DNA from 3 places in the Bacillus cereus group sp. MYBK79-1 genome. Region 3 is predicted to be linked to each of the others. Evidence: riboswitches for the same ligand, from Rfam matches in the RefSeq annotation. Region 3 holds a riboswitch; each other region holds the start of a gene.

Region 1 (3,753 bases), on a different contig from region 3:
AATAGAAATGCCGAATAATGAAAATGTGCAGCAGTAAGCAAAACAATGTCAGAACTAAAGTGCATAATGGAGAGTTTTGCTACAGAAGCTAAAAACCAAAAACCACCTAAAAACAAATATATAAACGCACTATCGATAGCCGTCTCTTCTAACGGTTTCCATCCTCTTTCTAGTAATCTACTTACACCAAATAACGCAATAATTCCAGTATATACAAACCAAAGTAGCGCAAAGAAATAATGATTTGTTACGAAAGCTAGTATTGCACTAATTGCTGCAATTGGATATAAAAACGATACTAATTTATAAAAGGATACATATGATCCATTTCTTGTTTTCTTATCAAGAATGCGAAATGACATCGGTATAAATAACAAAATAGATAATAAAATAATTGCTTCAACTGGGTTTATATTTGACCACTCACATATTAAAAAAATAATATAACAAGCAAGTCCAACTATTATATTTTTCATATTATTTATTTCCTTTCGACAAATGTCCCCTTATATGAAAATAATGAACCAATTAACGGATTGCGTACTTGTACATGAATTCGAAAACATTGTAGTGTTTCATCATAACTTTCTACAATGTTGGCCTCTCCATATAAAAATCTAGGTAACGGGACTTTTCTTCCAAACATATAAAACCATTGTTTCTTTGAAGAAATATGCATTGCCCCCACCTCATCAATATGAAAATCCAACGTAGAAACAAGTATGTGTGGTTCACCAAAATAATCTACAATTTCATTATTCTCTTCATCCAACTGCATAACGGCGTTAAAATATCTTTTCTTATTATGAAAATAAAAAGTACGATTCCATCGCACAAATTCATGTCCATGTTCATCTCGCTCAGCAGTATTATGTATTATAAATGGCACTTCCTTCCCCCGCTCAGAGAAAAACATATGGAACTTCGATGCAATTTTTAATATTAATTTTACGAAAATAGAACCTCCGTAAATTTCATCCATCTTTCCTTCTCCAGTAAAACTATTTTCTTCTGTAATTTCATAGCGTTTCTGTAATTTGGGATGAAGTTTTTTATAAGAATCCCCTAATAGTCTTTCATACATATTAGCCATACATTATTCCTTTCTCTTCCTCTTGCAATTTTTTGCACTCGGTAAATCAGAACTATTTATATAACCGACAATCGATAACCCCATAAGTAGAACGTTTAATGCAACTGGATTAAACGGCTCTGTAAAGCTTATGATATTCGTAAAACCCGCCGCTATCGTTAAGGCTATTAACATAAAAATATGTACGATAAATACTTTTCGTTTTTGAAATGACAACAGCCATATGACACCGAAAATAATTTCTAATAATCCAATTATTTTAAGTACAAAAATACTATGTTCAGTTGAACCAATCATTACCGATAACATTTTTACTTCTTCCGAATGAGTAAACACTAGTTTCGGCACTATTCCTTGATACATCCATACAAATGCAAATAAAAAACATACGAGCCAATATGTCATTGTTCTTCTAATTAGTAACTTAGGATGCAGTCCCTTTTCTATCCATAATTTTAACGCATCAAAACTCCAAGCAGTCGCCCAGCCTAATAAAGGCCGAAAAATATAGAAATCTATTACATTCCCTATACGACCAAATCTCGTATCATAATCATATTGTGTTTCAAAATGAATATGTTCTTCACACGGTGTATACTTCCAATAACCACGCCCTATTTGAATAAGTGAGAGTTTATTATCCGTCCAAAATTTTAAAGAAGAAATTCTTTCACCTGTTTCTTTTCTTATTTCACCTATCGATTCCCCTTCACCAGCTATTTCAAGTCCAAATCCGATCTTTGTTTTATATAAAAACTTCTGCGGTTCTCCTTCTTTTTTCTCTACATACGAAATTTCAGTAAAACGAGCATCCCATTCTGTATGTATATCTGGTTCTTGCGTATACTTCCATAACCTCTCCATTGTTGTGTTCATTTCTGCCGAAACATAAATAGGCTTTTTCCTCTTCATTCTTCCGCCTCCAATACACTATAAATTTAATGTACATGCTATGAATTTATTTTGCTACACTTTTCACAAACTCTCTTAAGAAAAGAAAGAATTTTTAAAATTTATATAAAACACTTGATTCCCCGAAAAATTTAAATTATTATAAAACAAATGTTACCAACAACTTCATAAATCAAACACTCTCGCCTAAAACGTGAGATAGAGGTTGCGATACTTATGATTATTCTAATGGAGACACAGAGATGTCTATGAAATTAGATGAAAGGAAGTATTGCCGAAATCGATAATTTTCTCTGCATTTATCGATTGGGGCTGTTTTCGAATAGAAACAGAACTGTCATATGTACAGAAGTGTATGTATGAAGAGCTATCTACAAAAAAGAGATATCATTTTTATGGTATTCCTTTTTTGGCGGTTTTTTTATTAGCTCCGTTTTCTGTTTCCCTTTTCCTGTAACAGCACCATCCTCACTTATTTGAGATGGTGTTTTTTGTTTTTCTCTGGTAACTACAGGAATATTGGGATTTATATATGTCCTAATCTATTCTTAAAAATGGATGAAAGAAGGAATTCGTAATGGAAACGATTGTACAAAAATTTGGTGGCACTTCTGTCGGAAGTGTTGAGCGCATTCAACATGTAGCAAATTTAATTATTGAAGAATATGAACGAGGGCATAGTATCGTCTCTGTCGTTTCAGCAATGGGAAAAAGCACAGATGAACTTGTAGCACTCGCTAACGCTATTACAGAAAATCCAAGTAAACGTGAAATGGATATGCTTCTATCAACAGGTGAGCAAGTGACTATTTCATTATTAACGATGGCACTCCAAGCAAAAGGTTATAACGCGATTTCATTAACAGGATGGCAAGCTGGTATTACGACAGAATCTGTACATAGTAGTGCACGGATTACTGACATTCATACAGATCGAATTCAATCTTATCTTACTGAAGGTACGATTGTTATTATAGCTGGCTTCCAAGGAGTTAGTGAAAACCATGAAATTACAACGCTTGGCCGCGGTGGTTCTGATACAACTGCCGTTGCATTAGCTGCTGCACTGAAAGCAAAAAAATGTGATATTTACACAGATGTGACCGGTGTTTATTCGACGGACCCACGAGTTGTAAAAAGTACTTATAAATTAGATGAAATTTCTTATGACGAAATGTTAGAACTTGCAAACCTCGGTGCTGGTGTATTACATCCGCGTGCTGTTGAGTTTGCTAAAAATCATAATGTCATTTTAGAAGTTCGCTCAAGTATGGAACAAGAAAATGGAACAATTGTAAAAGGAGAATGTAACATGGAACAACAATCAATCGTTAAAGGTATTGCATTTGAAGATAATATTACACGCGTCACAATGAAAGGATTAGAACAAGGTGCACTTTCAACGATTTTCTCTACATTAGCAGCGGCACATATTAATGTAGATATCATCATCCAAAGTATTACAAATGAAGGAACTGTTCACCTCTCCTTCTCAATCCATTCTAATGATTTAAAAGAAACATTAGAAGTATTAAAACAAAATCAAGAAACACTTCACTATGAATCTGTAGAATATGAAAATCATTTAGCAAAAGTATCAATTGTAGGATCTGGTATGGTCTCTAATCCAGGTGTTGCTGCGAATATGTTCACTACTTTAAAAGAAGAAAATATTCATATTAAAATGGTAAGTACATCAGAAATTAAAGTGTCTGTCGTTATTGACCGCCTTCATTTAGTAACAGGTG
Region 2 (3,753 bases), on a different contig from region 3:
CATGATGGGCGATAGCTTCCCTGGCGGAACGAAATCTAAACTTGCGATCATCCAACGCGCACCACTTGGTGTTGTATTAGCAATCGCACCGTTTAACTACCCAGTAAACTTATCTGCTGCAAAACTTGCACCAGCATTAATTATGGGTAACGCTGTTATTTTCAAACCAGCAACTCAAGGTGCAATTAGTGGTATTAAAATGGTTGAAGCACTTCATAAAGCTGGCCTTCCAAAAGGACTTGTAAACGTAGCGACAGGACGCGGTTCTGTAATTGGTGACTACTTAGTAGAACACGAAGGCATCAATATGGTATCGTTCACAGGTGGTACAAACACAGGTAAACATTTAGCGAAAAAAGCTGCAATGATTCCACTTGTATTAGAACTTGGTGGTAAAGACCCTGGTATCGTTCGTGAAGATGCTGACTTACAAGATGCTGCAAACCATATCGTAAGCGGTGCATTCTCTTACTCTGGTCAACGTTGTACAGCTATTAAACGTGTACTTGTACACGAAAACGTAGCAGACGAGCTTGTTAGCTTATTAAAAGCGCAAGTAGCTGAACTATCAGTTGGATCTCCAGAACAAGACAGCACAATCGTTCCATTAATCGACGACAAGTCTGCTGACTTCGTTCAAGGTTTAGTTGACGACGCTGTAGAAAAAGGTGCAACAATCGTTATCGGTAACAAACGTGAGCGTAACTTAATTTACCCAACATTAATCGACCACGTAACAGAAGAAATGAAAGTTGCTTGGGAAGAGCCATTCGGCCCAATCCTTCCAATCATCCGTGTTTCTTCAGATGAGCAAGCAATTGAAATTGCTAACAAATCAGAGTTCGGCTTGCAAGCAAGTGTCTTCACAAAAGACATTAACAAAGCATTTGCAATTGCTAACAAAATCGAAACTGGTTCTGTTCAAATTAACGGACGCACAGAGCGCGGCCCTGACCACTTCCCATTCATCGGTGTAAAAGGTTCAGGTATGGGCGCACAAGGTATTCGTAAGAGCCTTGAGTCTATGACACGTGAAAAAGTAACTGTATTAAACTTAGTTTAATCTTATATGTAGAAGCTGATCTAGTTTTAGATCAGCTTCTTTTTATATCAAATAATTATTCATTCCTAATAACAAACTCTTCTCTATAATCTGATTATTACTATATCCATTGACGTATAAAAATTCATTTGTTACTCTTAAAGACGTTAATTTAATATTTAAATCCTCATTCGTATCTCGGTGAGGTAGAGGTTGCAGTCATTAAGAGTATCATTTCAGGAGATGTAGTGGCATTGATGAAGGAATGAGAAAGGAATGATTGCCGAAGTAAGTCGTGTCCACCATGCACACTTGCTGGGTCTGCATTTAATAAGTGCAGAACTGTCACAAACGTTTCGTTTGTGGAGAGCTATCGAGAGGTATGTCGTGGGTTTCTTATAAGATAGAAAGCATGTAGCGGCAAATTACGTGCTTTTTTTGTTTTGTTTGGGACTTCTCTTCTCTACTAAGAAGACATACATATCTCCTCGCTTGACTTGGTTATACTAACTTTGGAGGTATTTTCTATGCAACAAAAAAAATGGGGCTTTTGGGTACTAACAGCTTTCGTTGTCGGTAACATGGTTGGCGCTGGGATTTTCATGGTGCCAAGTACGTTGGCACAAACAGCAAGCCCTCTCGGTGTCACTTTAGCTTGGTTAACAACAGGGTTTGGTGTTTTAATGCTAGCTCTTGTTTTCGGTAATTTAGCAATTCGTCGTCCTGATTTAACGACAGGACCACAAAGTCATGCATATGCTTTATTCTCATCACCAAAAAAGAAAAAAATGGCTGGTTTCAGTATGGTATGGGGATATTGGGTTGCAAACTGGGCAAGTAACGTTGCCATCATTACATCTTTCGCGGGATATTTATCACTCTTCTTCCCAATTATGAAAGATACACGACTACTATTTTCAATCGGCTCGTTCGATATAGAAGTTGGAAAACTCATTACATTTACGATTTGTTCTATCTTACTTTGGGGAACTCATATTATATTAACAAACGGTGTAAGCGGAGCTGGAAAGCTAAACTTCTTAGCAACAACAACGAAAGTAACTGGATTCCTTTTATTCATCGTCGTTACGTTATTTGCATTCGAAGCTTCTAAGTTTGGACAATGGTACACACCGATGATCGATAAATCAGGCGTATCACACGGCCTTCTTTCACAAGTAAATTTAGCGGCTCTTACAACGCTTTGGGCATTTATCGGAATTGAATCAGCAGTACTTTTATCAAACCGTGCTACCTCTCCCAAAACAGTAAAACGCGCAACGGTAGCTGGATTACTTATTACAGTTGCGATTTACTTAGGAATTACAATTTTAACAATGGGTGTCCTTCACGTTGATAAATTACAAGCTTCGGAACGTCCATTAGCAGACGCATTAAACGCTGCAATGGGTCATGGCGGCGGGAAACTGATGGCATTACTTGCTCTTACTTCCCTATTCGGTTCTATCTTAGGTTGGATTTTATTAAGCTCGGAAGTACCGTATCAAGCAGCAAAAGAAGGTTTCTTCCCTTCCTTCTTCACAAAAACGAACAAAAAAGGAAGTCCAATTTACTCATTACGATTAACAAACATTATGTCGCAAGTGTTCTTATTCTCAACATTATCAGGAACGATTGCGGAAGCTTATACATTCGTTATTACCGTATCAACACTAGCCTACCTCATTCCATATCTCGTTTCACCAATCTTCCAGTTAAAACTAGTCGCAACTGGTGAAACATATAAAAATGAAATACGAGCAAGAATTACAGATGGCATAGTCGCAGTAATCGCACTTTGTTACGCACTATGGGTTATTAAAACAGGTGCATCCGATATAAAAACGTTCCTTCTCGGAATTGGTTTATTCGTAATCGGCTTTGCCTTCTATCCATTAATGAATCGTGATCAGAAAAAAAATAACGAAAAGAAAAACGAGCAAGTTGCGTAACGCAATTTGCTCGTTTTTTCTTTTATAAAACATATATAATAGAACAAAGAGGTGAAAAACATGTCAATCGAATCGCTATGGAGCAGTCGCTTCCAACAACATATTCAAAATATCATTACATACTTTGCACGTATGATTAACGGTTTACTATATAGCTTTATCTTCGTTGTCTGTATAGGTGCTTATTATTACGCAAAGTTTCTTAAGACAGCTCCTTCTAAAGGACTATCTTTATTACTTATTACAATCGTCCTAACAGCGATTATAACGAGATGCCCTATCCGTACATTTATTCAGAAACCTGATGCTGTCTATTTACTCGCACTAGAAGAGAAACTAACATCTTATTTCAAAAAATCTCTTCTATATAATTACATCATTCAGCTTTTCCCATTATTATTTACGTTCCTTATTCTCGTTCCACTTGCATTGCAGTCATTACAATTAACGGTCCCTTTCTTATGTACAATCTTTCTCGTTTTAATGATTACGAAAGCTTGGAACATGTACATACATTGGATATGGCGTGATAGTCACGAAAAAAACATATGGTTCATTATTCGGATTACTTGTAACGCACTAATTATTTACATGCTGTTTTACTCAGCAAATGTTCTCATATTAGGCGGATTACTCTTACTACTTGCTTTCCTGCTTCTATATACGAAAAAGCAGCCAACAAAACGAATACCGTGGGATTACATAATTGAACAAGAAGAAAAAATGAACGTTCGTTTTTATCAATTTGCTAGCATCTTC
Region 3 (3,753 bases):
GTTTAATAAATCGTTTAAGAGCTTCATCCGTGTAACGAACAGTTGGGAAGTAACGGTTTACAACACCACTTTCTGAATTGAACTCATCAATATATTGGTCTTCTGGATTTAGAAGAAACGGAAAATGGTTTGTTAAAGTAATGAATTTTGTATAGAACGGCTGTGGTAAAGATTTTAGCTTTGGAATAGATTGTTCAAAGAACTCTTTATCTTTTAACCCCCAACCGACAGACATTTGTTCTGTGCCTACGTAATCATTTAAATTAAAGTAGCGATCATATCCAAGTGCAGGATACATTACATCACGATTCCAAAATGTTTTATCGTTTGAATGGAAGACAGCAGAAGAATATCCGTATTTCTTTAACTGTTCTGGTGTAGCAGTATATTCATTTGTTGCGTGAGTAAAGAATACAGAACCGCGGTCTAACGGATAAAGTGAATTTTCAACGATAAATTCTGCATCAGAAGTTTTGCCTTGTCCTGTTTGATGATAGAAGTTATCGAAATAAAAACTATCTTTAATAAATTCGTTTAAAAATGGAGTAATTTCTTTTCCATTTATTTTTTTATTAATAACAAAACTTTGTGTAGATTCCATGGAAATCAAAATGACATTTTTACCTTTTGCAGCTCCAAATAAGTTTTTATCAACTTGCTTATCTTTTGAGTCTGTATAGTTTTTAATTTCAGAGAACCCGTCACCACTTGCAAATACACGTTCAGCTGAAGATTTAGATTGAAGTGTAATATCAAATAGATGATATGTGTATAAACCTAAATTTTTCACGACAGTTTGACGATCAAATGAGCGTGAGAACATTTGTGGTTTGTAAATAACGGAAACGAAAATTTGCAAGGTTAATAATGCTGTTACACCGCCAAAGAAAGTTCGCTTTTCTGTGCGGGAAAGTGGTGATTTATCACAAAATGATGGGAATTTACGTGAAAGAAACATTAAAATAATCGCGTCTGCAAATAAAAGTAATGTTTTATACGTAAAGAGTTCTTTTATGCTTGTCCCTAAATCAGCCATATTATTTGTTTGAAATAATACTGGGAACGTAACGAAATCGTTATAAAACCCATAAAACATTGCATTTCCAAATAAAATGAATGATAGTACAAAACTAATTCCAACTATAATGCGGTTTCGGTGTTTAGATGCAAATAAAGCAAAACCGAAAAATAAAAGTAACGCAGCTAGTGGATTAATAAAAAGCATAAATTCTTCAAAGAAATTATCAATTTTAATATCAAATGCTAGCTTGTACACGATATATGTTTTTATCCATAATAAAACGACTGCAACGAGTGCAAATCGCAGTTTTGGAAACAGATGTTGTAGCATAATATACTCCTCTCCTAAAAAGCATGACAGTTCTTGTGAGCCGATTTGATTAGCGTCTCATTTTATATATACGAACAGTCCTTTATTATTATGTTTATTATACTATGAGTATCATTATACGAAAATAAAAGAGAGTTGTGGACTTTTTTATAATAATTGAGTAGAAAAAGGGCGGTAGGAGACAATAAAACGGAGTTTCTATGTATGATTATTATCGTGCGCAGAAAGAATCGTGTAACAATACGGAGGTTATAATGCGAAAGTTATTGTATTTTATAGTATGCAGTAGTGTTATACTTTTTGCTTCGCCAAGTGTTTCAGTAGCCCAATATGATGCACCTCTTATGGAAGATGCCCTTTATTCTGTTTTATTTCCGAAAATAAATAAAGCAATTGAAAAACAATATGGAAGCTTGAAACCTTATCAATGTCCTAAAATTATTAGTTTAAAAAAAATGTATAGTGGTACATATTTATTTCGAGCGAGTATTGAAGTAACGAAGTATGAACGAGTTGCTGGGAAAATTGCTCCACCATTTGAGAAGGTAACGATTACTTTTAATAACGAAGAAGGCGAATGGGAAGTAACAAAGATTTTAGTAAAGCGCTTACCAAATGATATAAAACTAAACTGTAAAAAAACAATATAAAAAATTGTTTGACAAATAAAATGGTCCTTTGGTATTGTTAATAGCAACAATTAGATGTTTGAAAATTAAATAGACTTACCTCATCTACTCTCAAAGGTAGAGGCCGCGATAGGAAAGAGTAAGCTATGGGAGATTGAATGGAATCTGTGATCATAGGTTGAAAGGGACTATTGCCGAAATATAAGAATAACCATCTTATTCATATATTGGGACTGCATTGAATAAATGTAGTACTGTCATAAGATTTATTTTATGGAGAGCTATTTGGAGATGTTGATGCGGTTTCTTATTTTGAGGAGATAACAACTCGTTTATTTTTTCAATATATATTTTTCCTAATAAGAAACGCGTGTGAACATTGTTCCGCGCGTTTTTTGTCTATCTAAAAGCGTGCTGCAATGAATAGAAGATTGGGGTTATGAGTTTTAGAGGAAATAAGGGAGGAATTCAAATGTATTTACACGGCACAAGCCGAATCAATGGGCAAGGACACTTAGAAATTGGAGGGTGCGATACGACGCAGCTAGCAAAACAATACGGAACACCACTTTATGTATACGATGAAGAGTCTATTCGAGGAAAGTGCCGCGCGTTTCATCGTGCTTTTAAAGAAAGTGGTTTCTCTTACCAAGTAGCATATGCAAGCAAGGCGTTCTTGTGCATGGAGATGTGCCGAGTGGCTCGTGAAGAGAATATGTCATTAGATGTCGTGTCTGGAGGAGAATTATATACTGCGCTTCAAGCAGGATTTCCAGCATCGCGCATTCATTTTCACGGCAATAATAAAACAGAAGAAGAGATCGTGATGGCTCTTCAGGCGAATATTGGTTGTTTTGTCGTCGATAATTTCTTAGAGTTAGAAATTTTGCATGATTTAGCAGTGCAACATGGGAAGTTTGTGAACATATTAATTCGTGTAACGCCTGGAGTAGAGGCGCACACACATGAATATATTACAACAGGTCAAGAGGATTCTAAATTTGGATTTGGTGTGTCAAATGGTCAAGCGATGCAAGCAATTGAGCGTGCTTTACAAAAATCAAATTATAACGTGCTAGGAATTCATTCACATATCGGATCACAAATATTTGAAACGGCTGGATTTGTTCGAGCGATTGAAGTTCTTCATCAATTTTTAGAAGAAGTGAGAGAAAGAGCGAACTATGTAGTAAAAGTATTAAACGTGGGCGGAGGATTCGGAATACGCTACACAGAGTCAGATACACCATTAACTCTTGAGACATATGTGCGGGCTGTAACAAGTGCAGTGAGAGAACAATTTACAGTATGTAATTATCCCTTGCCAGAAATATGGGTTGAACCAGGGCGTAGTATTGTAGGTGATGCTGGAACGACACTTTATACAGTTGGATCTGTGAAAGACATTCCTGGTATTCGGAAATATGTATCTGTGGATGGTGGAATGACTGATAATTTAAGACCTGCTTTATATAACGCTCGTTATGAAGCGATGTTAGCCAATCGAGGGAACGATGAGAACGAGGAAGTTGTTTCGATTGCAGGGAAATGTTGTGAGAGTGGAGATATGTTAATTTGGGATATCACTTTACCGAAAGTTGCTACTGCCGATTTATTAGCAATTTCTTGTACAGGAGCATACGGGTACTCGATGGCGAATAATTATAACAGGATTCGTAGACCAGCTGTCGTCTTCGCGAAAGGTGGCACATCACAAATTGTTGTAGAGCGCGAAACATATGAAAATATTATTGGGAACGATCGCATACGTAT

The links. Region 3 has a riboswitch for lysine ahead of lysA (diaminopimelate decarboxylase). Riboswitches for the same ligand answer to the same signal wherever they lie in the genome.
Region 1: linked by a shared signal. The riboswitch ahead of ACTFOB_RS14820 (aspartate kinase) and the one ahead of lysA (diaminopimelate decarboxylase) in region 3 are both predicted to bind lysine.
Region 2: linked by a shared signal. The riboswitch ahead of ACTFOB_RS07375 (amino acid permease) and the one ahead of lysA (diaminopimelate decarboxylase) in region 3 are both predicted to bind lysine.

The regions. Positions count from the first base shown of each region.
Region 1 covers NZ_JBQAEO010000008.1:79,546-83,298, forward strand. Annotated here, with positions in the region: gene ACTFOB_RS14805 (YndJ family protein) at 1-476, opposite strand, end outside; gene ACTFOB_RS14810 (DUF4166 domain-containing protein) at 482-1,093, opposite strand; gene ACTFOB_RS14815 (DoxX-like family protein) at 1,097-2,005, opposite strand; lysine riboswitch at 2,197-2,383, shown strand; gene ACTFOB_RS14820 (aspartate kinase) at 2,583-3,753, shown strand, end outside.
Region 2 covers NZ_JBQAEO010000003.1:91,853-95,605, reverse strand. Annotated here, with positions in the region: gene gapN (NADP-dependent glyceraldehyde-3-phosphate dehydrogenase) at 1-1,063, shown strand, start outside; lysine riboswitch at 1,242-1,423, shown strand; gene ACTFOB_RS07375 (amino acid permease) at 1,570-2,994, shown strand; gene ACTFOB_RS07370 (ABC transporter permease) at 3,055-3,753, shown strand, end outside.
Region 3 covers NZ_JBQAEO010000007.1:185,349-189,101, reverse strand. Annotated here, with positions in the region: gene ACTFOB_RS14305 (LTA synthase family protein) at 1-1,351, opposite strand, end outside; gene ACTFOB_RS14300 (DUF3888 domain-containing protein) at 1,606-2,001, shown strand; lysine riboswitch at 2,091-2,272, shown strand; gene lysA (diaminopimelate decarboxylase) at 2,453-3,753, shown strand, end outside.